4 regions of the Enterobacter sp. FW301-JW81 genome follow, and region 1 is predicted to be linked to each of the others. Evidence: predicted binding sites of a transcription regulator. Region 1 holds the regulator's gene; each other region holds the start of a gene.
The links. Region 1 encodes PurR, which represses purine synthesis genes. Its sites were predicted from a motif close to CANGCAAACGTTTGCNTG; they were not measured.
Positions count from the first base shown of each region.

Region 1 (7,388 bases):
TAGCAATCAGCGCGGAGACCACCAGGCTTGCCAGGAAGCACAAACCCAGCTGCAGGGTGTTCTGCAGCGCGGCGGCGCGTCCTGTCGCCTGCGGGAACGGACGGAGCGCCTGCGCTACGACGATAGGGTAAATCGCCCCGTTCGCGACGGCCATCACGCAGAATGGAATCAAAATTTCAGCCAGACCGGCGCCCGGAATAAAGCCAACGGCCCAGGTCCCGATAACGCTCAGGGCATACAGCACCAGCAGCCATGGCAGCATCTGCTGACCTTCCCACTTTTGCAGCGCTGCACGACAGCCGTATCCGCCCACCAGGAACGCGATGGTCTGCGGAACGTAGCTCAGCCCGATGGCTGCCGGGCTGTATCCCATATCGTGCAGAATAAACGGCGAGCCGGTGAGCCACGCGAAGAAGCTCGCCGAGCAGGCGGCATAGATCAGGACATTGCCGCGATACGCTTTGGTGCCCAGCAGGGAAGTGAAGGTGATTGGCTTCGCGTCAGCATGCGCCTCTTTTTTATGCGCGGGCTTGAGGGCAAACGCCGGCAGCATTAGTACCAGCGTGATGGCAAACAGCGTGGCAAAAATGGCCTGCCAGTCAAAATGCGCGAGGATCCAGCTGCCCAGCAGCGGAGCAAGGGCTGGCGAGAGTCCCACGAGCGGCATAATGGTGGCGAAAATACGGTTTGTGCGGTTAGCCGGGTAGTAGTCGGTAACCAGCGCCTGCCAGGTGACGGCAGCGGCACAGACGCCCACGGCCTGAATAAAGCGCAGCACCAGCAGCCAGGTGGCGTCGCGTACCCATAGCATCCCCAGACAGCCAACGGCAAAAATGGCCAGACCCAGCAGCAATACCGGTTTACGACCAAAGCGATCCGAGAGCGGTCCCCAGAGCAGCTGTGCGAAAGCAAAACCGGCGAGGAACAAACTCAGGCTGGCGCTGATGGCCGCGGCAGGCGTCTGCAGATCTTCCTGCATAGCGGCGAAAGCCGGCAGGTACATATCGGTGGCCAAAAAGCCCAGCACGCTTAAGCCGCCGAGCCAGACTAAAAAACCTTTCCTGGGTTGCATTATTTTATTCTCCTTAAGGAGGCAGGTGTACGTTGGCGCTGAGTGTAGGGAGTGCAAAGCCGCTTGTGAAACGCTAATATTTGGCGGGTGCATTCAAAAATTTTGCAGGCAGAAAATGTGGTCAGATTATTCTCTTGAAGTGGTCGATGCTGTCGCGCGTAACGGCAGCTTTAGCGGTGCGGCGCAGGAGCTGCACCGCGTCCCTTCGGCTATCAGCTACACCGTGCGTCAGCTCGAAGAGTGGCTGGCGGTTCCGCTGTTTGAACGGCGCCATCGTGATGTCGAATTAACGCCCGCCGGCGCGTGGTTTTTGAAGGAAGGGCGTTCTGTTATCAAAAAAATGCAGATCACCCGCGAACAGTGTCAGCAGATCGCCAACGGCTGGCGGGGGCATCTTTCCATCGCGGTGGATAATATCGTTAAGCCGGAACGCACCCGGCAAATGATCGTCGATTTCTATCGGCATTTTTCTGACGTCGAGCTGCGGGTCTCGCAGGAGGTGTTCAACGGCGTCTGGGATGCGCTGGCGGACGGCAGGGCAGAGATGGCGATTGGGGCCACGCAGGCGATCCCGGTCGGGGGACGTTACGCCTTTCGCGATATGGGCATGCTGAGCTGGAAGTGCGTGGTGGCACGCGATCATCCGCTGGCGGCAATGGAAGGGCCGTTGAGCGACGATACGCTACGCAACTGGCCTTCACTGGTGCTGGAGGATACCTCCCGTTCATTACCCAAGCGTATCACCTGGCTTCTGGATAACCAGCGGCGGGTGGTGGCCCCTGACTGGGAATCGTCGGCGACGTGCCTCAGCGCCGGGCTGTGCGTCGCGATGGTGCCCGTGCACTTTGCGCGCCCAAAAATCGATACCGGAGAATGGGTTGAACTGACGCTGGAGAATCCCTTCCCGGATGCGGCCTGCTGCCTCACCTGGCAGCAAAATGACGTCTCACCCGCCATGGACTGGCTTCTGGATTATCTGGGAGACAGCGAAACGCTGAACCGGGAGTGGTTACGGGAGCCAGCGTAGCTGGCCCCGTAGAGCGATTAACGACGGTAGTCGCGGAACGGGCCATCCGCAACGGAACGGCGTTCGATAAGGCGCGGGTGAACTTCAATGGACTGCGACTCTTCGCGCTTGTTGACGATCCTGTCCATCAGCATGTTGAAGGCCGTTTCGCCCAGCGAATCTTTCGGCTGGTGAATGGTGGTCAACGCTGGCGTAAAGTAGCGCGCGTTACGCACGTTATCATACCCGATCACGGAAATATCCTGCGGTACGCGCAGGCCCAGCTCATCGGCGGCGCAGAGCGCGCCCATCGCCATGATGTCGCCCCCGCAGAACACGGCGGTCGGACGATGCTGCTGGGAGACGATCTGCTGCATAGCGCGGTAGCCCGACTCCGGCTCAAAGTCGCCCTGCACGATCCAGTTTTCCGGCACGTTGATCAGCGCTTCTTCCATTGCTTTCATGAAGCCGGCCAGACGGCCCGCGCCGGTGTTGCGCTCCAGCGGACCCGGGATCACGCCAATCTCGCGGTGACCGCGTTCGATCAGGTAACGACCGGCCATATAGCCGCCTTCAAAGGCGTTATCGATAACGGAATCGGTGAAGTCCGCGCGCGCTTCGCCCCAGTCCATCACCACCATCGGAATATGGCGATACTCTTCGAGCATGGACAGCACGGACTCCGGATACTCGGAACACATCACCAGCAGGCCATCAACACGCTTTTGCGCCATCATCGACAGGTAGGCGCGCTGTTTTTCAATGCTGTTCCACGCGTTGCCCAGAATCAGGGTATAGCCTTTCTGGAAGCAGTTTTTCTCAACTGCTTCAATGATCTCGGCAAAATAGGCCGCTTCACTGCTGGTGGCCAGCAATCCAATAGATTTGGTGTGATTAACCTTGAGGCTTCGCGCAACCGCACTTGGCGAATAGTGCAGCTCTTTGATCGCGGCCCAGACGGCATTGCGCGTCTCTTCCGCCACGAAGCGGGTTTTGTTAATAACATGTGATACGGTTGTAGTGGAAACGTTTGCGCGTTTTGCTACGTCTTTAATTGTTGCCATTAAATGTCACTCCAGACCATATCCTAAACTCCTGAAAAACTTGAAGGTAAACGTTTGCCTTCTCTCACCCTTATTTCGCAATGTTGAGTTGCGGCACGCCGGGAAAACGACACGGGACGTCAGGAGGGGGTCAATGGCCGGTACGCTAATAAATTTAGCGTGGAATTTTGTCCTATCTTGATGAAAAGGGGAAGAGGTAAAGTGTTTATCAGTTTAAATCCAGGAAGATTTTTGACGTAAACTGTGCAAAAATGAGCAGGCTCACTTTTCGTGGGGGGATTAAAAGGAGAAAAATTGATGAGTTCCGATCTGAAGTTTTCGCTGTTCACCACCGTTATTGTGCTGGCTCTGATTGTCGCTGCCGGTCTGACGGCTGCGCTGCACTGATTTACGCGGAGGGAGAGCGTTCTCCCTCCCGATCGCCCCAATTGTTACTTCTCATGCAAAAATCTTTTGCCATTTTGTTAACTTCTAATTTTTTGTGATTGATGTCATGCTTTCGGCTTCTTTGTTCTGTGTCCCCATATGACACGGCATCCGGAGTTGACGCATGAAAATCAATTTTCCCCTGCTGGCCCTGGCGATTGGCGCTTTTGGGATTGGCACCACTGAATTCTCCCCGATGGGGTTACTGCCTGTTATTGCCCGGGGCGTGGACGTCTCGATCCCTGCTGCAGGCATGTTAATCAGCGCCTACGCAATCGGCGTGATGGTAGGCGCGCCGCTGATGACGCTTCTCCTTTCGCACCGCGCGCGCCGCAATGCGCTGATTTTCCTGATGGCGATTTTCACCCTGGGCAACGTGCTTTCCGCCATTGCGCCGGACTACACCACGCTGATGCTGTCTCGCATTCTGACCAGCCTTAACCACGGCGCGTTCTTTGGGCTGGGGTCGGTCGTGGCGGCAAGCGTGGTGCCAAAACACAAGCAGGCGAGCGCCGTGGCAACCATGTTTATGGGCCTGACGATTGCCAACATTGGCGGGGTGCCTGCGGCGACCTGGCTGGGTGAAGCGATCGGCTGGCGTATGTCCTTCCTGGCGACCGCCGGGCTAGGCGTGATTGCCATGGTGGCGCTGTTCTTCTCCTTGCCAAAAGGCAGAGCGGGGGAACGTCCTGACGTGCGCAGAGAGCTTTCGGTGCTGATGCGCCCGCAGGTGCTCTCCGCGCTGCTCACCACCGTCCTGGGGGCAGGGGCGATGTTCACCCTTTACACCTACATTTCGCCGGTGTTGCATGACATCACCCACGCGACGCCTCTCTTTGTTACCGCAATGCTGGTGCTGATTGGCGTGGGCTTCTCGATTGGCAACTATCTGGGTGGGAAATTTGCCGACCGTTCCGTGAGCGGGACGCTGAAGGGCTTCTTAACCCTGCTGATTGTCATCATGATCGCCATTCCGTGGCTGGCGCGTAACGAGTATGGGGCCGCCATTGCGATGGTCGTCTGGGGTGCCGCAACCTTTGCCGTGGTTCCACCGCTGCAGATGCGCGTGATGCGTGTCGCGCATGAAGCGCCGGGTCTCTCATCTTCGGTCAATATTGGTGCCTTCAACCTGGGCAATGCACTCGGTGCGGCGGCCGGTGGGGCCGTGATTTCAGGGGGGCTGGGGTACAGCTTTGTGCCGGTGATGGGGGCAATCATTGCCGCCCTCGGCCTGCTGCTGGTGATGATGTCGGGTCGTAAACAGCCGGAAGCAGCCTGCGCTGCTGAATAAACCAAAAACGCAGAAGGGCGAGCCCTTCTGCGTGTCTCTTACGCGGCGAAGTTCTTCGCCACAAAGTCCCAGTTAACCAGCGCCCAGAAGTGCTCCAGGTAGTTAGGACGCGCGTTACGGTAATCAATGTAGTAAGCGTGTTCCCAAACGTCTACGGTCATCAGCGGCTTAGCGCTGGTGGTCAGCGGGGTGCCCGCGTTAGACGTAGAAACGATAGCCAGTTTGCCATCAGCTTCTTTGACCAGCCACGTCCAGCCAGAGCCGAAGTTCTTGATCGCGGCATCGGTGAACTTCGCTTTGAAATCCGCGAAGCTGCCAAATGCGGCGTTGATGGCGGCAGCCAGTTCACCGGCAGGCTCACCACCGGCATTCGGTGCCAGGCAGTGCCAGTAGAAGGTGTGATTCCACACCTGAGCGGCGTTGTTAAATACGCCACCCTCTGAGCTGCGGACGATCTCTTCCAGCGTTTTGCCTTCGAAATCGGTGCCCTTGATCAGGTTGTTCAGGTTGGTGACGTACGTCTGGTGATGCTTGCCGTAATGATATTCCAGGGTTTCCGCAGAAATGTGCGGTGCCAGGGCGTCTTTTGCATACGGTAGTGCAGGTAATTCGAACGACATTGCTTCTCTCCTTATTGTATTTTGCGTTGCCAATAACCACACAGACAACAGGGACAGGATAGCAAATTGAAAGGGTATGCAAAAGAGGAACTTACCCTGCCACGGGCGTGGCAGGGCAGGGGTTAGCGAATGGTTTTCGGTGTCATCACGCGACGCGCGCCGACGTAGTGACGTACCCAGTAGTCTTCACTGAGAGAGGTGATCTGAATATCCTGGCCGCTACGCGGTGACTGGATGAATTTTCCGTTGCCGACATAAACGCCAACGTGGTCAGCCGTGCCGCGGCCCTGAGTGCGGAAGAACACCAGATCGCCATTTTCCAGCTCACCGCGGTCAACCGGGGAAGCATCGCGCAGGTGGTACATCTCATTGGCAGTACGAGGAATGCGGAACTTGACCAGATCTTTATAGGCGTAATAGACGAGGCCGCTGCAGTCAAAACCGGTACGTGGCGAACTGCCACCCCAGTGATAAGGTTTTCCAATCTGCCCCATCAGCTTGTTCATCGCGGTTTTCTGCGCTTTCTGTACGCGCACTTTATGCACTTCCGCTATTTTCGAGACCTTTGTGCACTTCGCCTTGTGGCCTTTGCGCGTGATGCATTTTTCAGTAACGAGGTTGGCGGCGGTTTGCGAAGCTTTGCTTTTGGCGGTGTGGGCAGTGCGGGAAGATTTTGTTTTCGTCTTGCTGGAAGCGGTCTTTTTAGTCTGTGTGGCTGTTTTTTTCTTGTCGTTCTTAGCGGTGGTTTTTTTCTTACGTTCTGTGGTTTTCACCAGATGGTTTTTTTGTACGGCAGAATGCCGCGCCTGCTGAGAGGCGTTTGCCACTGGCGTGAAAGTGAGTGATGTAAACAGTAAAGCACAGAGCGTGATCGAGATTTTATTTATCCGCGCCACTGGGCAGTCCCCTGATAAATGCAGGTCATCAATAATACCCGCGTGTGATTTACAAAGCCCGTCGATTCTAATCCATAAAAACCCAGAAAGTTAATAGCATTTTTCAATCTACAATCGTGTTTCGTTAGCAAGTGCAAAAAAATTCATCGTTCTGTCGCACATTTGCCCATTCCCTAAGCAAAACCCTGACTGCCGCAGGGTTAAACACCATTTGCAATGCAACTTTTCGTGACTCGGGGTAGAATGTATAAACGTGACAAAAATGTTATTTTCCGATGCCAGTCTGAACCGCTACAATGTCAGACGAATGCCGTAACAGAAGTTAAAGGAAGCAAGACATGAGCACCACTATTGAAAAAATCCAGCGCCAGATCGCTGAAAACCCGATTCTGCTGTATATGAAAGGTTCTCCGAAGCTGCCAAGCTGCGGCTTCTCCGCGCAAGCGGTTCAGGCGCTGTCAGCCTGTGGTGAGCGTTTTGCTTACGTTGATATCCTGCAGAACCCGGACATCCGCGCTGAGCTGCCTAAATACGCGAACTGGCCGACTTTCCCACAGCTGTGGGTAGACGGCGAACTGGTTGGCGGTTGCGATATCCTGATTGAAATGTATCAGCGCGGCGAACTGCAGCAGCTGATCAAAGAGACGGCGGCTAAGTACAAAACTGAAGAGCCGGACGCAGAGTAATTTTCTGCGGAAATAAAAAAGCGACCCGCTATGTGGTCGCTTTTTTTTTGCCGGGTGGCACTGCGCTTACCCGACCTGTGATTGGCGATCGGCCTCATCACCCATCGGTAGCGGCCAGCCGCCCAGGCGCTTCCAGCGGTTGACGATCTCACAGAATAGCTCTGCTGTGCGCTCCGTGTCATACAGAGCGGAGTGGGCCTGCGTGCCGTCAAACTCAATCCCGGCCGTGATGCAGGCTTTAGATAACACCGTTTGTCCCAGCGCCAGGCCGCTCAGTGCGGCGGTGTCGAAGGTCACAAAAGGATGGAAGGGGTTTCGCTTGAGCGA
Region 1 is NZ_JBYTBA010000001.1:623,620-631,007, forward strand. Features, by position in the region: gene punC (purine nucleoside transporter PunC) at 1-1,072, opposite strand, end outside; gene punR (DNA-binding transcriptional activator PunR) at 1,188-2,099, shown strand; gene purR (HTH-type transcriptional repressor PurR) at 2,117-3,142, opposite strand; gene cydH (cytochrome bd-I oxidase subunit CydH) at 3,440-3,529, shown strand; gene AC3WOK_RS03010 (MFS transporter) at 3,693-4,859, shown strand; gene sodB (superoxide dismutase [Fe]) at 4,898-5,479, opposite strand; gene AC3WOK_RS03020 (C40 family peptidase) at 5,602-6,375, opposite strand; gene grxD (monothiol glutaredoxin 4) at 6,714-7,061, shown strand; gene rnt (ribonuclease T) at 7,128-7,388, opposite strand, start outside.

Region 2 (7,388 bases), on a different contig from region 1:
TGCCCGGCAGCGCATAGCGCATCATGGCCGGGAACATAATCCGACGAAACGTTTGTGAAGAGGTAAAACCAAATGCGGTCGCCGCCTCAATGTGGCCTTTCGGCACGGCCATGTAAGCACCGCGGAAGGTCTCGGTGAAGTAGGCACCGTAGATAAAACCGAGGGTAATAATACCGGCCACCATTGGGTCGATATCAATTTGTCCCATGCCCATCGCATCCGTCACGCTGTTAAGCGCAATCTGCAGACCGTAAAAGATAAGCAGCATCAGCACCAGATCGGGAACGCCGCGAATGAGCGTGGTGTAGCCTTCAAAGATCAGCGCCAGCGGTTTGTTAGCTGAAAGCTTCGCCCCTGCGCCTGCCAGACCAATCAGCACCGCCAGCACCACGGAGCTGATAGCCAGCTCAAGGGTGACAAGCGCGCCCTGTAAAATAACGCCAGAAAATCCGTACAGCATACCGCGAGCCCTGTCGTATCGTGAGTGGTGGAACCGTGTCTTTTCCCCTCCCGCAGCGGGAGGGGCCGCACGTTATTTGACGGGGCGATTAGCCGCCGTAAACGTTAAAATCGAAGTACTTTTTCGCCAGCTTGTCGTAGGTGCCGTCCGCGCGCATTTCAGCAAACGCTTTGTTCAGCGCCTCACGCAGCTCGTTGTCTTCTTTACGCAGGCCCATACCGGTGCCCACACCAAACAGCTTCACGTCCTTAATGGACGGACCGCCAAACTTGTAATCTTTACCCACCGGCGTTTTCAGGAAGCCTTCGCTCGCCGCGACTTCATCCTGGAATGCCGCGTCAATACGGCCTGCCGTCAGGTCAGCGTAAATATTTTCCTGGCCCTGATAGGAGACAATCTCAATCCCCTTCGGTGCCCAGTGTTCGTTGCCGTAGGTTTCCTGCGTGGTGCCCTGCAGCACGCCGACGCGTTTGCCTTTCAGCGACTCCAGCGTTGGCTGAATGTCAGAAGCCTTCGCCACCACCAGACGCGAATCGGCCGCATAGAGTTTGTCCGTGAAGGCAATCTCCTGCTGGCGTTTTTCGGTGATGGAGAGTGAGGACATGATCACGTCGATTTTTTTCGCTTTCAGGGATGGGATTAGCGCATCCAGCGGGTTCTCAACGTAGGTACACTGTGCTTTGATGCGTTTGCACAGCTCATTGGCCAGATCGATGTCAAAACCGACCAGTTCACCCTTTGAATTCTTCGATTCGAACGGCGCATAGGTTGGGTCGGTACCAATCCGGATTTTCTGTGGAATGGCTGCGAATGCCGCGGTGGCGCTGGAAAAGGCCAGTACCAGAGATAATGACAACACGAGTTTTTTCATATTTGTCCTCAACAAACTGTCTTCATACGGGATTTTTACGACGACGGGGTGGTGCTAATGTGCCATCAATCCCCTCTTTCAGGCAAAGACTAATGCCCTTAAGTCGGGAATTTTTGCATTAAAAATGCGTAAGTATGCACACAGCGATCCAATACGGTGCAATAAACGCACCGCATTGGGTCAACCGCTCCCACAACGCACCTTTTCGGTGCGTTGTCGCCTGGACTTAGTCACCGTATACGTTGAAGTCGAAGTATTTCTTCGCCAGTTTGTCGTAAGTACCGTCCTTACGCAGCTCTGCAAAGGCTTTGTCGAAGGCGGCCTTCAGCTCGGTATCATCCTTACGCAGGCCAATACCGGTGCCGTCGCCAAAGTACTTTTTGTCTTTCACGGACGGGCCTGCAAACGCGTAGTCTTTACCCGCCGGCTGCTTCAGGAAGCCTTCGCTCGCGGCGACTTCATCCTGGAATGCCGCATCCAGACGGCCCGCCGCCAGGTCAGAGTAAATCAGATCCTGGTTCTGGTAAGCCACCACGTCTACGCCCTTCTCACGCCAGTTTGCATTGGCATAACCTTCCTGGGTCGATCCCTGCAGCACGCCAACGTGCTTGCCTTTCAGCGAGTCGATGGTTGGCTTAATCGGGGAACCTTTAGGGGCAATCAGGCGAGAATCCGCGGCGTAGAGCTTGTCAGAGAAGGCAATCTCCTGCTGACGTTTTTCGGTGATGGAGAGAGAAGAGATAATGGCGTCGATTTTCTTGGCTTTCAGCGACGGGATTAACGCGTCGAAGTCGCTGCCCACCCATGTGCATTTCACCGCAATGCGTTTGCACATTTCATTACCCAGATCGATATCAAACCCCACGAAATCGCCTTTCGCATCCTTGGAAGAGAATGGCGCGTAGGTTGCGTCTGTACCGATACGAACCGTCTGTGGAAGCGCTGCGTAGCTACCTGCTGCCGCACTTAACCCCACGAGCAAAGACAGAGCCAGAACCGTCTTCTTCATACATTTACCCTCAAGTACCGTGATTTTATTATGTATTGTGTTGTGTGTTGTGTTGCAGGCTTCATCTTGCAGGTCTTATGCCACATTGCCGTCTGGTCGAAACTTCGACGTTAAATATGTTAATAAAACGTTGCGATATTGCCTTAATGGTGAAAGATAGCAGGTCTGCCGAACGAACCGGAGAGAGAAAAAGGGAAAAAACGAATTAAATGTCGAGGATATGATCGCCGTTGCATAATTGCCCTGAAACAGGGCAACGTCTCTTTTCATGCACTCTGTTTGTGCACAGAATCAGGCCCCCTGCCAGCGGGTGAAGAGATCTTCCGGCAGGTCGATGTCGAACTGATCCAGCACGCGGTTAACGGTCTGATTAATCACGTCATCCAGCGAAGTTGGGCGATGATAGAACGCCGGTACCGGCGGCATGATGACCGCGCCGAGCTCGGCGGCCTGAGTCATTAAGCGCAGGTGCCCCAGATGCAGCGGCGTTTCCCGCACGCAGAGCACCAGAGGACGACGCTCCTTCAGCACCACATCCGCCGCGCGGGTTACCAGGGTATCGGTATAGCTGTTCACAATGCCGGAGAGCGTTTTAATGGAACAGGGCAGGATAACCATACCGGCTGTTTTAAACGAGCCTGAGGAGATGCTAGCAGCGATATCACGGGCATCGTGAACGACATCCGCCAGGGCCTGAACATCGCGCAGGGAGAGATCGGTTTCCAGCGAGAGGGTCTGCCGCGCCGCCTGGCTCATCACCAGATGGGTTTCGACTTCAGCCACGTTACGCAAAACCTGTAACAGACGTACGCCGTAAATCGCGCCACTGGCGCCGCTGAGCCCAACAATGAGTCGTTTCATGATTTTTGCCCTTACTGATTCAGGGCAGACTGTGCAGGATTTTGCGGGGAGTTGCAAGTGAGGGCATACGCCCTCACCTGCCGGAGCATCAACCTTCGTTGTGCATCTCTAAACTTTCGAGATCGTTTTGCAGCTGAACGGCTTTTGCATCGTCGTTGCGCAGCGAATCCAGATAGTCGAGATACTGCTGGTCAACGTCTTTGGTCACGTAAATACCGTTAAACACGGAGCATTCAAACTGCTGAATATCCGGGTTCTCGGCGCGCACCGCGTCGATGAGATCGTTCAGATCCTGGAAAATCAGGCCGTCGGCACCAATGATCTGGCGAATTTCGTCCACTTCACGGCCGTGTGCGATCAGCTCGTTGGCGGTTGGCATATCAATACCGTACACGTTCGGGAAGCGAATCTCCGGGGCCGCAGAGGCCAGGTAGACTTTCTTCGCACCCGCTTCGCGCGCCATCTCGATGATTTGCTCAGAGGTGGTGCCGCGAACGATGGAATCATCCACCAGCAGAACGTTCTTGTCGCGGAACTCGGCGCGGTTGGCGTTCAGTTTGCGACGCACGGACTTACGACGCAGCTGCTGGCCCGGCATGATAAAGGTACGGCCAACGTAGCGGTTCTTCACGAAGCCCTGACGGTATGGCTTATCCAGAATGCGGGCGATTTCCAGCGCGATATCGCAGGAGGTTTCCGGGATAGGAATGACGACGTCGATGTCGAGATCGTCCCACTCGCGGGCAATCTTCTCGCCCAGCTTGGTGCCCATATTCACGCGCGCGCTGTAGACGGAAATCTTGTCGATGAAGGAGTCCGGGCGGGCAAAGTAAACGTATTCAAACAGGCACGGGTTGCTGACCGGGTTATCGGCACACTGGCGGGTAAACAGCTGGCCCTTCTCGGTGATGTAAACCGCTTCGCCCGGCGCAACGTCACGCAGGAACTCAAAGCCCAGGGTATCCAGCGCCACGCTTTCAGAGGCAACCATATATTCGGTACGACCATCGCCGAGGTCGCGCTTGCCGAGCACCAGCGGACGAATGCCGTTTGGATCGCGGAAGGCGACCATGCCATGACCGATGATCATCGCGACGCAGGCATACGCTCCGCGGATCTGGCGGTTTGTCGCTGCGACAGCAGCAAAGACGTTGTCGGCTTCCAGCGGGTAGTGACGGAAGTTATCCAGCTCGCTGGCAAACACGTTAAGCAGGATTTCAGAATCAGAGGTGGTGTTAATGTGGCGACGTTTCTCTTCGAACAGCTTTTTACGCAGCTCGTGCGCGTTGGTCAGGTTGCCGTTATGAGCAAGCGTGATGCCGTACGGTGAGTTGACGTAGAAAGGCTGTGCCTCAGAAGCGCTGGAACTGCCAGCAGTAGGATAACGAACGTGACCGATACCCATATTACCTTGCAGACGCTGCATATGGCGGGCTTCAAACACATCGTTTACCAGGCCATTCGCCTTGCGTAAACGGAAGCAGTTGTTTGCATCAATGGTGATGATACCCGCAGCATCCTGCCCACGGTGCTGAAGCACCGATAACGCGTCATAAATCGACTGGTTTACCGGCATGAAACCGGCGATACCGACAATACCGCACATTCGTCTTTTCCTCGTTAAGCCACATCTCAGGGTTTATGCCCTGGGCAAAAAACTCGACGAGCTTTGCAGATAGTCAAAGAACCATCTGATGATGAAGCTGAACTCTGGAATGAGCTGCGATTTTTGCCAGTCTTCGCTTTTGGAGAACCCGGTGAAGGTATCCAGGAAGAACAGGATCGCGGCCACAATCAGCACGCCTCGTAATGCCCCGAAACAGATCCCGAGCACCCTGTCCGTTCCTGACAGACCGGTTTTCTCGACCAGCTGACCTATCACGTAATTCACGATAGCGCCGACAATCAGCGTCGCGATAAACAGCACCGCGATGGCGATTCCATTTCGGACCAGTTCATCTTCAAAGCCCGTGAACCAGACAGACAGGTAAGTGTAGTAATGACTGGCGACAAAGAAAGCACAACCCCATGTCACCAGCGATAACGCTTCACGAACAAAGCCACGGATCAGGCTAACCAGACAGGAAAAACCAATCACCGCAATGATGGCGTAATCAATCCAGACCATATGTGTCCCACGATTTAACGCCCTGTCATCCAGTTCGGGGCGAATTCTAACAGAAAAAGAAAACGTTTGCGTAGGGATTTCCTTCCCCCGCGTAAATAAAAAAGGCGCTGAAAAAATGTTCAACGCCGTGGCTTATTACGTCTCTTTGGACGTCTGCCGTTCCCCCTCACCCCAGCCCTCTCCCTCAAGGGAGAGGGAGCAAACTATCCCCTCGCCCCTCTGGGGAGAGGGTTAGGGTGAGGGTGAGGGGCAAGATTTTATCAGTTCGCGCTATAGCTCATCACTACGCCGCTCAGGCCGGAGATCTGCTTCAGCTCGCCGAGCGAACCTTTCAGCTTGTCCTTAGACGCTTCTGGCCCTACGAGAATACGGGTAATTTTACCCTGCACCGGCGTGGTTGGTGAAGTGTAAACACGATATCCCGCACTGCGCAGTTTACCCACCACCTCATTGACTTTATCCGCATTTTTCAGCGCGCCCAGCTGTACTACGTAGGCTTTACCCGTTGGGGCAGCGGCCTCTTGTTGAGCCGGTTTCGCTGACGCCGCGGCAAGCTGTTCTGCCGTTTTATCACGCTGCGGTTTCGGCTGCGGTTTATCGACCGCCTTCGGTTTTTCAACAGGCTTAGGCTGCTCTACCGGCACAGGATCGATGTCGCTGTTGCTCGCTGCCGCCAGGCGAGACGGATCGAGCGACGGCGCTGCAGCATCGCCCGCACGCACCTCTTCCGCCGCACCTTCCGGTGGCTGAGCAGGAAGCGCCTGCGTCGCCGCCGGCAGCATATCCGGCTCATCGCGGTCGCCCGGTTTAGGGACCAGCGGAATAGCGGCAAACTCATCCTGATAATGCTTTTTCTGCCCGTCGAGCAGACCCGGGAGAATAATCACCCCGAGCGCGACCAGCACAATGGTTCCTGTTAAACGGTTCTGAAACTTACTCGCCACCGGTTCTCCCCGCGTCCATCACTTCCATGACATGTGCCACCGTGTGGAATGAACCACACACCAGCACGGTATCTTCTGGTTTAGCATCCGCCATCGCGGCATGCCAGGCCTGCGCCACGCTACTGTAGATTGCGCCTTTGCCGAGATGTTCCATCAGCTGCTCAGCCGTCGCGCCGCGCGGCCCCTCCAGAGGAGCACAATACCAGCTATCGACCACACTCTCCATGCAGGCCAGCGTCCCGCCGATATCTTTATCATGAAGCATACCGATAACCGCCAGCACTCGCCCGGTTTTTGGTAACGATTTGAGACGTTCCGCGAGATACGCCGCCGCATGGGGGTTGTGCGCCACGTCCAGTATCAAACGCGGTGACTCGCTGACAATCTGGAAGCGCCCGGGCAGAATCGCGTTCTGTATGCCGTCGCGGATCGCCTGCTCGCTGATCGCAAGGCCGCTCGCACGAAGTGCCGCCAGGGCAGTCGCCGCGTTAGGCTGTGGCACCTGCGGCAGCGGCAGGTTGTCCAGCGCGCCCTGTGCATCGCTAAAGCGCCAGGCGTTATCACGCACTTCATACTGCCAGTCAACGCCGCGGCGCAGCAGACGCGCGCCCTTCTCGTGTGCCACCTCAGCGATGGTGTGTGGCATATCCGGCTCGCCGACCACGGCAGGCTTATTGGCCCGGAAAATACCGGCCTTCTCGCGGCCAATGCTTTCACGATCCGGACCCAGCCAGTCGGTATGGTCCAGCGCGATGCTGGTGACCACCGCCACGTCCGCATCCACCATATTGGTCGCATCAAGACGACCACCGAGCCCAACTTCCAGAATTACCACGTCAAGCTGCGCCTGTTTGAACAGCCACAGCGCCGACAGAGTACCGTATTCGAAATAGGTTAATGAGGTTTCACCGCGCGCGGCTTCAATTTCCGCGAACGACGCCGTATGCGCCGATTCCGGCAGTTCGCCGTTCTGCACGCGCACCCGTTCGGTGTAGCGTACCAGGTGAGGAGAGCTGTACACGCCTACCCTGTAACCCGCAGCCATCAGCACGGATTCCAGGGTACGGCAGGTGGTACCTTTGCCGTTGGTGCCCGCGACGGTAAACACGAAAGGT
Region 2 is NZ_JBYTBA010000002.1:252,783-260,170, reverse strand. Features, by position in the region: gene AC3WOK_RS08200 (histidine ABC transporter permease HisQ) at 1-460, opposite strand, end outside; gene hisJ (histidine ABC transporter substrate-binding protein HisJ) at 549-1,331, opposite strand; gene argT (lysine/arginine/ornithine ABC transporter substrate-binding protein ArgT) at 1,558-2,340, opposite strand; gene AC3WOK_RS08185 (UbiX family flavin prenyltransferase) at 2,632-3,201, opposite strand; gene purF (amidophosphoribosyltransferase) at 3,290-4,807, opposite strand; gene cvpA (colicin V production protein) at 4,841-5,329, opposite strand; gene dedD (cell division protein DedD) at 5,590-6,273, opposite strand; gene folC (bifunctional tetrahydrofolate synthase/dihydrofolate synthase) at 6,263-7,388, opposite strand, start outside.
Region 2: cvpA (colicin V production protein) is a predicted target of PurR. The motif match lies at 5,385-5,402, and genes of this name have one in related genera.

Region 3 (7,388 bases), on a different contig from region 1:
CACCTCCAATCTTATCGGCCTGATCCTGCGCGACTTCAGCGACAGCTTTTCCATCAAGGTGATGGCGAGCATCGTCCAGGAGCTGGAAAAACAGGGATATATGGTTTTTCTCGGCCAGCCGCAGAACGACGCAGACCATCTTGAGCGCTGCCTGCTGTCGTTTAAGCAGCAGGGCGTCGCCGGGGTTATCTATCTGGCCTCGGACACCCGCACGTCCACCCTGCCGGAACAGATTCGCCGCTTCCCGCTGCCGCTGGTGGTGGTTTCTCAGTCCCTGCTGGATGAAAAATGCAACCTGGTGATGCGCGATAATCGCCAGGCGGCAAATCTGGCGGTGCGTTATCTTATCGAGCGCGGCCACCGCAATATCGCCTACATTGGCGGGCGTGATGGCTGCCTTATCCGCGAGCAGCGCCTGCTCGGCTTTCGCAGCGCGATGACGCAAAACGGCCTGGTCTGGCGCGATGAATTCTCGCCGGCCTGCAGCGATGACACGCTGGCCGCGGGTTTCGCCACCCGCCAACTGCTGGAAAAAAACAACACCATTACCGCCCTGCTCTGCCACTCGCCGGATGCGATGATCGGTTCCATCTCCGGTATTCATCAGGTCGGACGTACGGTGGGTAAAGATGTGTTTCTGACACAGCAGGTCGCGCTGGTCGGTTTCGAAGATATGCTGCACGTTAACCTCACCTCGCCGTCATTTACCTACGTCTCGTCCGCCAGCGAAGAGACGGGGCGCCAGGCGGCCGGGCTGATTATTCGCACGCTGAAGGAGCCGACGCTGCAAACGCAGCGTATTACGCTCTCCGGGCAGCTTATCGCGCGCGAGTCGGCGTAAATCAGAATTTAACCAGGCTCGGCTGTGTAGCATTCACTGCTATAGTTCCATGATTTGCCACGGATAAATACGATGCCTACCGTTATTACTCACGCTGCTGTTCCGCTTTGCCTGGGCTTAGGTCTGGGAACAAAAGTTATTCCTCCCCGCCTGCTGTTCGCCGGAATTGTCCTCGCCATGCTGCCGGACGCCGACGTGCTGGCGTTTAAGTTCGGCGTCGCTTACGGCAACGTTTTCGGCCATCGCGGCTTTACCCACTCCCTGCTGTTTGCCTTTGTGGTGCCGATACTCTGCGTGCTGATCGGCCGACGATGGTTCCGGGCAAGCCTTACGCGGTGCTGGCTGTTTTTAACCGTGTCATTGCTGTCGCACAGCCTGCTGGACTCCATTACGACAGGCGGGAAAGGCGTCGGCTGGCTGTGGCCGTGGTCAGATGAACGCTTCTTTGCGCCGTGGCAGGTGATCAAGGTCGCGCCGTTTGCGCTGTCACGCTATACCACGCCGTACGGGCACCAGGTCATTCTCTCTGAACTGATGTGGGTGTGGCTGCCGGGTGTGGTGCTGATGGGGTTGTTGTGGTGGAGGCGGAGGTAAAAGCAAAACGGCAACTCACGTTGCCGTTTTTAGTGTTTGCACCCTCTCCCTGTGGGAGAGGGCTGGGGTGAGGGCATCAGCGCGCACCAGACTTACTTACGGCGCCAGGTGGTTCCCTGCGGGCCATCTTCCAGAATGATACCCATCTCGGTCAGACGGTTACGCGCCGCATCTGCCGCCGCCCAGTCTTTCGCCTGACGCGCTTCCAGACGCGCTTTGATCAACGCTTCAATTTCCGCCACTTCACCGTCGTCCGCCTGCGCACCGCTCTGCAGGAACGCATCCGGCTCCTGCTCCAGCAGGCCAAGCACGGAAGAGAGTTTACGCAGGTGCGCCGCCAGTGCATTTGCTGCTGTCATATCCTCTGACTTCAGGCGGTTCACTTCGCGCGCCATGTCGAACAGCACGGAGTACGCTTCCGGGGTGTTGAAGTCATCGTTCATTACCTCAACAAAGCGTGCTTCAAACGCTTCGCCACCAGCGGCAGGAACAGACCTGTCGGTTCCGCGCAGCGCGGTGTACAGACGTTCCAGCGCCGAACGCGCCTGCTTGAGGTTCTCTTCGCTGTAGTTCAGCTGGCTGCGATAGTGGCCGGACATCAGGAAGTAGCGCACGGTTTCCGCGTCGTAATACTTCAGCACGTCACGCACGGTGAAGAAGTTGCCCAGCGATTTAGACATCTTCTCGCGGTCAACCATCACCATCCCGGAGTGCATCCAGTAGTTAACGTACTCGCCGCCGTGGGCGCAGGTGGACTGCGCGATTTCGTTTTCGTGGTGCGGGAACATCAGATCTGAACCGCCGCCGTGGATGTCGAAGTGTTTGCCCAGCTGTTTGCAGTTCATCGCGGAGCACTCAATGTGCCAGCCCGGGCGGCCTTCACCCCACGGGGATGGCCAGCTTGGTTCGCCCTCTTTGGACATTTTCCACAGCACGAAGTCCATCGGGTTGCGCTTCACGTCAACCACGTCAACGCGCGCGCCGGCCTGAAGCTGGTCCAGGTCCTGACGGGAAAGCGAACCGTAGGTGGGGTCGGTCGGCACCGAGAACATCACGTCACCGTTGTCCGCCACGTAGGCGTGACCGCGTTCGATCAGCTTTTCAGTGATGTCGATAATTTCGTGAATATGGTGGGTGGCACGCGGCTCGCTGTCCGGACGCAGAATATTCAGGGCGTCGAAATCTTTGTGCATCTCGACGATCATACGATCGACCAGCGCAACAAAGCTCTCGCCGTTCTCATTAGCGCGCTTGATGATTTTATCGTCGATGTCGGTGATGTTACGCACGTATTTCAGGTTGTACCCCAGGAAACGCAGGTAGCGCGAAACCACGTCGAAGGCGACAAAGGTACGGCCATGGCCAATGTGACAGAGATCGTAAACCGTAATACCACACACGTACATGCCGACTTCCCCGGCATGGATAGGTTTAAATTCCTCTTTTTGGCGCGTCATTGTATTAAAGATTTTTAACATCGAAGATTCCATGTAAACACGTGTGTGGTTGAAAACCGGGTATTCTACCCGTAATTCAAACCCGAAGCAGCACACAATGCAAGGTGATCGCATCCTGTGGTTATGCTATAACAAGCCCCTATATATGACCCGAACGCGGGTCGACGTACCACAATAACGGAACAGGATGCAAAAATGGTTACTTTCCACACTAATCATGGCGATATCGTAATCAAAACCTTTGATGACAAAGCGCCTGAAACAGTTAAAAACTTCCTGGACTACTGCCGCGAAGGTTTCTACAACAACACCATTTTCCACCGCGTGATCAACGGCTTTATGATCCAGGGCGGCGGTTTTGAACCTGGCATGAACCAGAAAGAAACCAAAGAAGCGATCAAAAACGAAGCGAACAACGGCCTGAAAAACACCCGCGGCACGCTGGCGATGGCCCGTACTCAGGCGCCTCACTCTGCGACCGCGCAGTTCTTCATCAACGTGGCTGATAACGACTTCCTGAACTTCTCCGGCGAAAGCCTGCAGGGTTGGGGCTACTGCGTATTCGCAGAAGTGGTTGAAGGTATGGACGTGGTTGACAAGATCAAAGCCGTCTCTACCGGCCGCAGCGGCATGCACCAGGACGTTCCTAAAGAAGACGTTGTGATTACAAGCGTGACCGTCAGCGAGTAATTCGTGGCGACACTCTTTATTGCAGATTTGCATCTGCAAACAGAAGAACCGGCGATCGTCGCCGGTTTTCTGCGTTTTTTACGCGGTGAAGCCAAAAGCGCCGATGCGCTGTACATCCTGGGCGATCTCTTTGAAGCCTGGATCGGCGACGACGATCCTAACCCACTGCACCGTGAAATGGCTGCGGCCATAAAAGCGCTGGTTGATTCCGGCGTCCCCTGCTACTTCATTCACGGCAACCGTGATTTCCTGCTCGGCAAGCGCTACGCCCGCGAAAGCGGTATGACGCTGCTGCCGGAAGAACAGGTGCTCGACCTCTACGGCCGAAAGGTGCTGATCATGCACGGCGATACGCTCTGCACCGACGATACCGGCTACCTGGCGTTTCGCGCCAAAGTCCACACCCCGTGGATCCAAACGCTGTTCCTGGCCCTGCCGCTGTTCATCCGCAACCGCATCGCCGCCAGAATGCGCGCGGGCAGTAAAGCTGCCAACAGCAGCAAATCCATCACCATCATGGACGTTAACCCGCAGGCAGTTGTCAACGTCATGGAAAAGAACCGCGTGCAGTGGCTCATTCACGGCCATACCCATCGTCCTGACGTGCATTCCCTTATCGCCAACGGCCAGCCCGCACACCGCGTGGTATTGGGTGCCTGGCACAGCGAAGGATCCATGGTCAACGTCACGCCTGACGGCGTAGAGCTGATCGCTTTTCCGTTTTAATCCTCGCGCAAAGTTAATTCAATTTAATTGAACAATATCGGCAAATTGTTTCGATTTTAATCAGTCCATGGTCGGTCTATTATTTATCACATCAGGGCAACACGCCCTATCCCAGATAAATTACTTAAGGAATACGACCATGAAATCCATCAAAACTTTCGTTGCAGTTACTGCTCTTTCTCTGGCTTCTTTCGGTGCTTTCGCGCAGAGCGTCAGCGCAACCGGCTCAACCCTTGACCGTGCAGAAGCGAAAATTGCTGCACAGGCCGCTGAACAGGGTGCCTCTTACAAAATCACCAGCGCACAGTTCAACAACCGCGTGCACATGACCGCAGAACTGACTAAATAATGATTGCCGCACAACGAAAACAGACCGCCAGAACGCGGTCTGTTTTGTTATGAATGGATGGCAACAACGGCTCACCTTTTAACCGCGCAACCGTTTTCCTTGCCCGTATAACATGCTATTCTCTGTGCCCTCGAAAGCAGTGTGTTTCGCACCACAGGAGTTTTAAGACGCATGTCTTCCCGCAATAATCCGGCGCGTGTCGCCATCGTGATGGGGTCCAAAAGCGACTGGGCTACCATGCAGTTCGCCGCCGAAATCTTTGAAATCCTGAATGTTCCGCACCACGTAGAAGTGGTCTCCGCACACCGTACACCGGACAAACTGTTCAGCTTCGCCGAAAGCGCCGAAGAGAACGGTTATGAGGTGATCATTGCCGGTGCGGGCGGCGCAGCACATCTGCCAGGCATGATTGCCGCCAAAACGCTGGTGCCGGTTCTCGGCGTCCCGGTACAAAGCGCCGCACTGAGCGGTGTTGATAGCCTCTATTCCATCGTTCAGATGCCGCGCGGCATTCCCGTCGGCACGCTGGCGATTGGTAAAGCGGGTGCGGCAAACGCCGCCCTGCTGGCAGCCCAAATCCTGGCGACTCACGATAAAGACCTGCACCAGCGTCTGACCGAATGGCGTAAAGCCCAGACCGACGAGGTGCTGGACAATCCAGACCCGCGGGGTGCGGCATGAAGCAGGTTTGCGTCCTCGGTAACGGCCAGTTGGGCCGCATGCTGCGCCAGGCAGGTGAACCGCTGGGTATTGCCGTCTGGCCCGTCGGGCTGGATGCTGAACCTGAAGCCGTGCCGTTCCACCAGAGCGTGATTACCGCCGAGATCGAACGCTGGCCGGAGACGGCCCTGACACGCGAGCTGGCGCGTCACAACGCCTTTGTTAACCGCGATGTGTTCCCAATTATTGCTGACCGCCTGACGCAAAAGCAGCTGTTCGACAAGCTCGGCCTCGCGACCGCGCCGTGGCAGCTCCTGTCCGATAAAAGCGAGTGGAATGACGTCTTCGCGATGCTGGGCGAGCTGGCGATCGTGAAGCGCCGCGTGGGTGGCTACGACGGCCGCGGCCAGTGGCGCTTGCGCGCGGACGATACCGCCGAGCTGCCGGATGACTGCTACGGCGAATGCATCGTTGAGCAGGGCATCAACTTCAGCGGTGAAGTGTCGCTGGTTGGCGCGCGCGGGCACGATGGCCGCACGGTGTTTTACCCTCTGACGCATAACCTGCATCAGGACGGTATCCTGCGCACCAGCGTGGCCTTCCCGCACGCAAACGCAGACCAGCAGGCACAGGCGGAAGATATGCTCTCTGCCATCATGCACGAACTCGGCTATGTGGGCGTCATGGCGATGGAGTGCTTTATCACCCCGTCCGGTCTGCTGATCAACGAACTTGCGCCGCGCGTGCACAACAGCGGCCACTGGACGCAAAACGGTGCGTCCATCAGCCAGTTCGAACTGCATCTGCGCGCCATCACCGACCTGCCGCTGCCGCAGCCGGTGGTGAACAGCCCGTCGGTGATGATCAACCTGATCGGCACCGATCTGAACTACGAATGGCTGAAGCTGCCGCTGGTGCACCTGCACTGGTATGACAAAGAGGTTCGCGCGGGTCGTAAAGTGGGTCACCTGAACCTCAACGACAGCGACACGGACCGCCTGAGCGCCACGCTGGAAGCCATGATCCCTCTCCTGCCGCCGGAATATGCGAGCGGCATTGTCTGGGCACAATCAAAGCTTAAATAGCGCGCCCTCCGCCGGGGAGTTGACCTCCTCTTTCCCCGGCGTACAATTCCCGCCCATTGCTGCTTAGCTTTTTTCTGGAATACCCATGAACGATGGAACGGACTATCGCGCGATCCTCGCGTCCGATACCCCTTTAATCGACGTTCGCGCGCCGATCGAATTTGCCCAGGGCGCGATGCCCGCTGCCCTTAACCTGCCGTTGATGAACGACGACGAACGCGCCGCCGTGGGCACCTGCTATAAACGCCAGGGCCCGGAGGCTGCGCTGGCGCTCGGCCATAGTCTGGTAAAGGGTGAGACGCGCGATGCGCGCATCAACGCCTGGCGCGAAGCCTGCCTTGCCCATCCTGAGGGCTTTCTCTGCTGCGCGCGCGGCGGCCAGCGCTCGCATATCTCCCAGGCCTGGCTGAAAGAGGCGGGTATCGATTACCCGCTGATCCGCGGCGGCTATAAGGCCCTGCGTCAGGCGGCGATTCAGGCAACCATCGAGCAGTCGCAAAAACCGATGGTGCTCATCGGCGGCTGTACCGGAAACGGTAAAACGCTGCTGGTGAAGCAGCACGCGCAGGGAATCGATCTGGAAGGGCTGGCGCACCATCGCGGTTCCTCGTTTGGTCGCACCCTCACGCCGCAGCTTTCCCAGGCAAGCTTTGAAAATCACCTTGCCGTTGAGCTGCTGAAAAAAGATGCCGTGCGCTGGGTGCTGGAAGACGAGGGCCGGATGATTGGCTCCAACCACCTGCCGGAATGCCTGCGCGACCGCATGGTTGAAGCCCCTATCGTCGTGGTGGAAGACCCGTTTGATATTCGCCTTGAGCGCCTGCGCGAAGAGTATTTCGACCATATGTGGGCGGACTTTTCTGCCGCATACGGCGAGGAAGCGGGCTGGAGAGAATACAGCGAGTACCTGCACCACGGCCTGTTCGCCATTCGCCGCCGTCTTGGGCTGCAGCGGTATGCTGAATTCACCGCGCTGTTAGATTCCG
Region 3 is NZ_JBYTBA010000005.1:225,925-233,312, reverse strand. Features, by position in the region: gene malI (Mal regulon transcriptional regulator MalI) at 1-841, shown strand, start outside; gene AC3WOK_RS16785 (metal-dependent hydrolase) at 914-1,435, shown strand; gene cysS (cysteine--tRNA ligase) at 1,528-2,913, opposite strand; gene ppiB (peptidylprolyl isomerase B) at 3,088-3,582, shown strand; gene lpxH (UDP-2,3-diacylglucosamine diphosphatase) at 3,586-4,308, shown strand; gene AC3WOK_RS16765 (YdgH/BhsA/McbA-like domain containing protein) at 4,448-4,657, shown strand; gene purE (5-(carboxyamino)imidazole ribonucleotide mutase) at 4,829-5,338, shown strand; gene purK (5-(carboxyamino)imidazole ribonucleotide synthase) at 5,335-6,402, shown strand; gene mnmH (tRNA 2-selenouridine(34) synthase MnmH) at 6,488-7,388, shown strand, end outside.
Region 3: purE (5-(carboxyamino)imidazole ribonucleotide mutase) is a predicted target of PurR. The motif match lies at 4,741-4,758, and genes of this name have one in related genera.

Region 4 (7,388 bases), on a different contig from region 1:
GACCTGGCTTACCCACCGGCTGGAGCCTGCGCTGGGGCTGGCGGGCGTTGCGCTGTTCGTCGGCGGGGCTCTGGTCTGGAATCGTCACGCTGAAAGGTAGCAGCAATTGCAATAATTATCGTCGTGAATACTGGATTATGTGCGCGGCCTCACGCACAATGAGCGCATACTTTTGCCACAACGAGGGCAAAAGACGCCACACCTGCAGGAGAACAAAATGTCATCACTCAGTAAAGAAGCTGCCCTGGTCCACGAAGCCCTGGTTGCGCGCGGTCTTGAAACGCCACTGCGTCCGCCCGTACAGGATCTGGACAATGAAACCCGCAAGCGTCTGATTGCCGGTCATATGACCGAGATCATGGAGCTGCTGAATCTCGATCTGAGTGACGACAGTCTGATGGAGACGCCGCACCGCATCGCAAAAATGTACGTCGACGAAATTTTCTCGGGCCTGGATTACGCCAACTTCCCGAAAATTACCGTCATCGAAAACAAGATGAAAGTGGACGAGATGGTCACGGTACGCGATATCACGCTGACCAGCACCTGCGAACACCATTTCGTCACCATCGACGGTAAAGCGACCGTGGCGTATATCCCAAAAGATACGGTGATCGGCCTGTCGAAGATCAACCGCATCGTGCAGTTCTTTGCACAGCGTCCGCAGGTGCAGGAGCGTCTGACGCAGCAGATCCTGACCGCGCTGCAAACGCTGCTGGGCACCAATAACGTGGCCGTCTCTATCGACGCGGTTCACTACTGCGTGAAAGCGCGCGGCGTGCGTGATGCGACCAGTGCAACCACCACAACCTCGCTGGGTGGTCTGTTTAAATCAAGTCAGAATACCCGCCAGGAGTTCCTGCGCGCCGTTCGTCACCACAACTAAGTCTTACAGGGCAGGGACCATGGAGCGAAACGTCACGCTCGATTTTGTTCGCGGCGTCGCCATTCTCGGTATCCTGCTGCTTAATATCAGCGCCTTCGGTCTGCCGAAGGCGGCTTATCTCAATCCTGCATGGTATGGCGACATCACGCGCAGTGATGCATGGACGTGGGCGATCCTCGATCTTTTCGCCCAGGTCAAATTCCTCACGCTCTTTGCCCTGCTGTTTGGCGCAGGCCTGCAGCTTCTCCTCAAACGCGGTACGCGCTGGATACAGTCGCGCCTGACGCTGCTGGTGCTTCTCGGGTTTATCCACGGTCTGTTCTTCTGGGACGGCGATATTCTTCTCGCGTATGGGCTAGTCGGGCTCATCTGCTGGCGCCTTATTCGCGACGCGCACAGCGTAAAAAGCCTGTTTAACACCGGCGTGATGCTCTACGTCATGGGGCTTGGGGTACTGCTGCTGCTGGGGATGATCTCCGGTGAGGCGACAAACCGTGCCTGGATCCCGGATGCCGCTAACCTGCAGTACGAGCAGTTCTGGAAGCTGAAGGGCGGTACGGAAGCGATAAGCAACCGTGCGGATATGCTGGGGGATAACCTCCTTGCGCTGGGCGCGCAATACGGCTGGCAGCTGGCGGGAATGATGCTGATGGGCGCGTCGCTGATGCGCACCGGCTGGCTGAAAGGCGAATTTAGCCTGCGCCACTATCGCCGCATGGGCGCCGGGCTGGTCCTGCTCGGCGTGCTGATTAACCTTCCGGCGGTGATTACGCAGTGGCACCTCCACTGGGATTACCGCTGGTGCGCTTTCCTGCTCCAGGTGCCGCGTGAACTGAGCGCGCCGTTCCAGACCATCGGCTATGCGGCGCTGATCTATGGCTTTTGGCCAACGCTTTCTCGCCTGTGGATTGTCAGCGCTATCGCCTGCGTGGGCCGCATGGCGTTAAGCAATTACCTCCTGCAAACGCTGATATGCACCACGCTTTTCTATCGCTTTGGCCTGTTTATGAAATTCGACCGCCTCGCGCTGCTGGCGTTTGTTATCCCGGTCTGGGTAGTAAACCTGGCGTTTTCTGTTCTCTGGCTACGCTATTTCCGCCAGGGACCGCTGGAGTGGGTGTGGCGTCAGTTAACCGCACATGCTTCAGGGATATCATTGAAAAATACATCCAGATAACGATCTGGATCACAATCATTAACAAAACGGATGTAAGCGTTTTCATGAGTGTGAGCTTCTTCACGTAGTCCCCTTTCTCTCGCTGCCAAAATAGCCACCTTGCTAAACACAGGGGGTGTCTGTGAGTTGCTGCAATCCTTTGAAGGATGGTGAATATGATCACCATTCGTGACGTCGCCCGTCAGGCGGGCGTTTCCGTGGCTACCGTTTCGCGCGTGCTGAATAACAGCGCGCTGGTCAGCCCTGAAACCCGTGAAACCGTAATGAAAGCCGTGACCCAGCTCGGGTACCGGCCAAATGCCAATGCTCAGGCGCTTGCGTCGCAGGTTAGCGACACTATCGGCGTGGTGGTGATGGATGTATCGGATGCCTTTTTCGGCGCGCTGGTGAAAGCGGTGGATGTGGTCGCCCAGCAGCATCAGAAATATGTCCTGATCGGCAATAGCTATCATGAGGCGGAAAAGGAACGCTACGCCATTGAAGTGCTGATTCGCCAGCGCTGTAACGCCCTGATTGTCCACTCAAAAGCCCTGAGCGACGAAGAGTTAATCGGGTTTATGGATCAGATCCCGGGCATGGTGCTCATCAACCGCATCGTCCCGGGCTATGCCCACCGCTGCGTCGGGCTGGATAACGTCAGCGGCGCAATGATGGCCACCAAAATGCTCATCAACAACGGGCATCAGCGGATCGGTTATCTGGCCTCCAGCCACCAGATTGAAGATGACGAACTGCGGCGCGAGGGGTGGCAAAACGCCCTGAAAGAGCACGGCATTACGCCATCAGACAGCTGGACTGGAACCGGGACGCCTGACATGCAGGGCGGTGAGGCGGCCATGGTGGAGCTGCTGGGGCGCAATCTGCAGCTTACTGCGGTGTTTGCCTATAACGACAGCATGGCGGCAGGGGCCCTGACGGCGCTGAAGGATAACGGCATTGCGGTGCCACAGCATTTATCACTCATCGGCTTTGACGATATTCCGATTGCCCGTTACACCGACCCACAGCTGACAACGGTGCGTTACCCCATTGCCTCTATGGCGAAACTGGCGACTGAGCTGGCGTTACAGGGGGCGGCAGGGCTGCTGGATCCGGGGGCAACACATTGTTTCATGCCGACTTTAGTGCGTCGTCACTCCGTCGCGCCCCGGCAAATTGTGGTTCCGATCACTAACTGATTACATGATGTGATGTAACCGTTTTCAATCTGTGAGTAAATTCACAGTATCTTAACAAGGCGCTGACTATGATGTCAGCGTTTTAGGGGCTGAAACGCTATGTAACGGTGATTATTCACTTTCACTATAGCCAATGTGCCGCAAACAACGAATAAAACGCATTTCTGGATCGTTACCGAACACGGAAGATAGAAATTTTATAAGTGAACTTCGGCTGTCAGTAACGTTTTATTAACACCTGCCCGCCGATCGTTATTCACAAGAACTACCCTGCATAAAAAAAACCGGAGATACCATGAATAAGAAGGTGTTGACCCTGTCTGCTGTAATGGCAAGCATGCTTTTTGGTGCAGCAGCGCACGCTGCGGATACCCGTATTGGTGTGACCATCTATAAATACGACGACAACTTCATGTCTGTTGTGCGTAAAGCAATTGAGAAAGATGCTAAAGCAGCGCCAGACGTTCAGCTGCTGATGAATGACTCCCAGAACGACCAGTCCAAACAGAACGACCAGATCGACGTTCTGCTGGCGAAAGGCGTGAAAGCCCTGGCCATCAACCTGGTTGACCCGGCTGCAGCAGGCACGGTGATTGAAAAAGCGCGCGGCCAGAACGTGCCAATCGTCTTCTTCAACAAAGAACCTTCCCGTAAAGCGCTGGATAGCTACGACAAAGCGTATTACGTCGGTACCGACTCTAAAGAGTCCGGTATTATTCAGGGCGATCTGATTGCCAAACACTGGGCGGCGAACCCGAACTGGGACCTGAACAAAGACGGACAAATTCAGTTCGTTCTGCTGAAAGGCGAGCCAGGCCACCCGGATGCTGAAGCCCGTACCACCTACGTTATCAAAGAGCTGAACGACAAGGGCCTGAAAACCCAGCAGCTGGCGTTAGATACCGCGATGTGGGATACCGCTCAGGCGAAAGATAAAATGGATGCGTGGCTGTCCGGTCCTAACGCGAACAAAATCGAAGTGGTTATTGCCAACAACGACGCGATGGCAATGGGCGCGGTAGAAGCGCTGAAAGCACACAATAAGTCATCTATCCCGGTATTCGGCGTGGATGCGCTGCCAGAAGCGCTGGCGCTGGTTAAATCCGGCGCGATGGCCGGTACCGTGCTGAACGATGCCAACAACCAGGCGAAAGCGACCTTCGATCTGGCGAAAAACCTGGCCGATGGCAAGGGCGCGGCAGATGGCACCAGCTGGAAAATTGAAAACAAAATCGTTCGCGTACCTTACGTGGGCGTAGACCAGTCCAACCTGGCTGAGTTTATCGGTAAATAAGTTATTTGTACTGTCTTCACTGGGCGCAATTCGTTGCGCCCTTTTATAACGCGATATGCGAGGCCAACAAGGTATAATTATGGTCAGCACAACTACTCAGTCATCCGGTGAATACCTGTTGGAAATGAGCGGCATCAACAAGTCATTTCCCGGCGTTAAGGCACTCGATAATGTTAATTTAAAAGTTCGTCCTCACTCTATTCATGCATTGATGGGTGAGAACGGTGCGGGTAAATCAACATTATTAAAATGCCTTTTTGGGATCTATCAAAAAGATTCTGGCAGCATTCTTTTTCAGGGGAAAGAGATCGATTTCCATTCAGCGAAAGAAGCGCTGGAAAACGGTATCTCAATGGTTCACCAGGAATTAAACCTGGTACTGCAGCGTTCGGTCATGGATAACATGTGGTTGGGGCGTTATCCAACCAAAGGTGTCTTTGTCGATCAGGACAAAATGTATCGCGACACCAAAGCGATTTTCGATGAGCTGGATATTGATATCGATCCGCGCGCCCGCGTGGGGACATTATCCGTATCCCAGATGCAGATGATCGAAATTGCCAAAGCGTTCTCCTATGATGCGAAAATCGTCATCATGGACGAACCGACATCGTCATTAACGGAAAAAGAGGTTAATCACCTTTTTACCATTATTCGTAAGCTGAAAGATCGCGGCTGCGGCATTGTGTATATCTCCCACAAAATGGAAGAGATCTTCCAGCTGTGCGATGAGATAACCATCCTGCGCGACGGCCAGTGGATTGCCACGCAGCCGCTGGAAGGGCTGGACATGGACAAGATCATCGCCATGATGGTCGGCCGTTCCCTGAACCAGCGCTTCCCGGACAAAGAAAACAAGCCGGGCGAAGTGATCCTGGAAGTGCGCAATCTGACCTCGTTACGCCAGCCGTCTATCCGCGACGTCTCCTTCGACCTGCACAAGGGTGAAATTCTGGGGATTGCCGGCCTGGTGGGGGCAAAACGTACCGACATCGTGGAAACCCTGTTTGGCATTCGTGAGAAGGCTCAAGGCACCATTACGTTGCACGGAAAGAAAATCAATAACCACAACGCTAACGAAGCCATTAATAATGGTTTTGCGCTGGTCACGGAAGAGCGTCGTTCGACCGGTATTTACGCCTATCTGGATATTAACTTTAACTCGTTAATTTCTAATATTCGCAATTACAAAAACAAAGTCGGTCTGCTGGATAACTCCCGCATGAAGAGCGATACCCAGTGGGTTATTGACTCCATGCGCGTGAAAACGCCAGGGCACCGCACCCAGATTGGTTCGCTTTCGGGCGGTAACCAGCAGAAAGTCATTATCGGCCGTTGGTTATTAACTCAGCCAGAAATTCTGATGCTGGATGAACCGACCCGCGGTATTGACGTCGGCGCGAAGTTTGAAATTTATCAGCTGATTGCCGAGCTGGCGAAAAAGAATAAAGGGATCATTATTATTTCTTCCGAAATGCCGGAATTGTTAGGGATCACAGACCGTATTCTGGTTATGAGCAATGGTCTCGTTGCCGGTATTGTTGACACCAAAACGACAACGCAAAACGAAATTTTGCGTCTTGCGTCTTTGCACCTTTAAGATCAGGGGCTCCTCATGAGTGCGTTAAATAAAAAAAGTTTTCTCACTTACCTGAAAGAAGGCGGTATTTACGTTGTTCTTTTAGTACTGCTGGCTATCATCATTTTCCAGGACCCTACGTTCTTAAGCCTGCTGAACCTGAGTAACATTCTGACCCAGTCCTCCGTGCGTATTATCATTGCGCTGGGCGTGGCGGGCCTGATCGTGACGCAGGGGACGGACCTTTCCGCGGGGCGTCAGGTTGGTCTGGCGGCGGTTATCGCGGCAACCCTGCTGCAGTCGATGGAAAACGCCAACAAGGTGTTCCCGGAAATGGCCACCATGCCGATTTTCGTGGTGATCCTGATTGTCTGCGCTATCGGCGCGGTAATTGGTCTGATCAACGGCATTATCATCGCTTACCTGAACGTGACGCCATTCATCACCACGCTGGGTACGATGATCATTGTTTACGGCATCAACTCCCTGTACTACGACTTTGTCGGTGCATCTCCTATCTCGGGCTTTGACAGCGGCTTCTCGACCTTTACGCAAGGGTTTATCGCGCTGGGCAGCTTCCGCCTGTCGTACATCACCTTCTATGCGCTGATTGCGGTGGCCTTCGTCTGGATCCTGTGGAACAAAACGCGCTTTGGTAAAAACATCTTCGCTATCGGCGGTAACCCGGAAGCGGCGAAAGTCTCCGGCGTCAACGTTGCCCTGAACCTGCTCTTCATCTACGCGCTGTCCGGCGTGTTCTACGCCTTCGGCGGGATGCTGGAAGCGGGCCGTATCGGCTCTGCCACGAACAACCTTGGCTTCATGTACGAGCTGGATGCGATCGCAGCCTGCGTGGTGGGTGGCGTCTCCTTCAGCGGCGGCGTGGGTACCGTACTCGGCGTTGTGACCGGTGTGATCATCTTTACCGTCATCAACTACGGGTTGACCTACATCGGCGTGAACCCGTACTGGCAGTACATCATCAAGGGCGCCATCATTATCTTCGCGGTCGCGCTGGATTCCCTGAAATACGCCCGTAAGAAGTAAGCGTCTCTCGCTATACCCGGCCCGCTCACCGAGCGGGCTTTTTTTATGCCCTACGCCAGATTTGACTCCTCCCGGGTCACAATGCGCTCAAACCAGTCGAGTTCCGAGAGCTTGCAGGCGACCCACTGGGCGGAAAAGGCTTCACCCAGGCTGTCGGTGAGATACTGACAGCGGGCAAATGTTTCAATCGCCTCCTGCTGAAACAGCGGCAGAGCGGGGTGATCCTG
Region 4 is NZ_JBYTBA010000002.1:381,886-389,273, forward strand. Features, by position in the region: gene AC3WOK_RS08725 (YbfB/YjiJ family MFS transporter) at 1-100, shown strand, start outside; gene folE (GTP cyclohydrolase I FolE) at 218-886, shown strand; gene yeiB (DUF418 domain-containing protein YeiB) at 906-2,063, shown strand; gene galS (HTH-type transcriptional regulator GalS) at 2,219-3,241, shown strand; gene mglB (galactose/glucose ABC transporter substrate-binding protein MglB) at 3,537-4,535, shown strand; gene mglA (galactose/methyl galactoside ABC transporter ATP-binding protein MglA) at 4,615-6,135, shown strand; gene mglC (galactose/methyl galactoside ABC transporter permease MglC) at 6,151-7,161, shown strand; gene AC3WOK_RS08760 (glutamine synthetase family protein) at 7,212-7,388, opposite strand, start outside.
Region 4: galS (HTH-type transcriptional regulator GalS) is a predicted target of PurR. The motif match lies at 2,093-2,110, and genes of this name have one in related genera.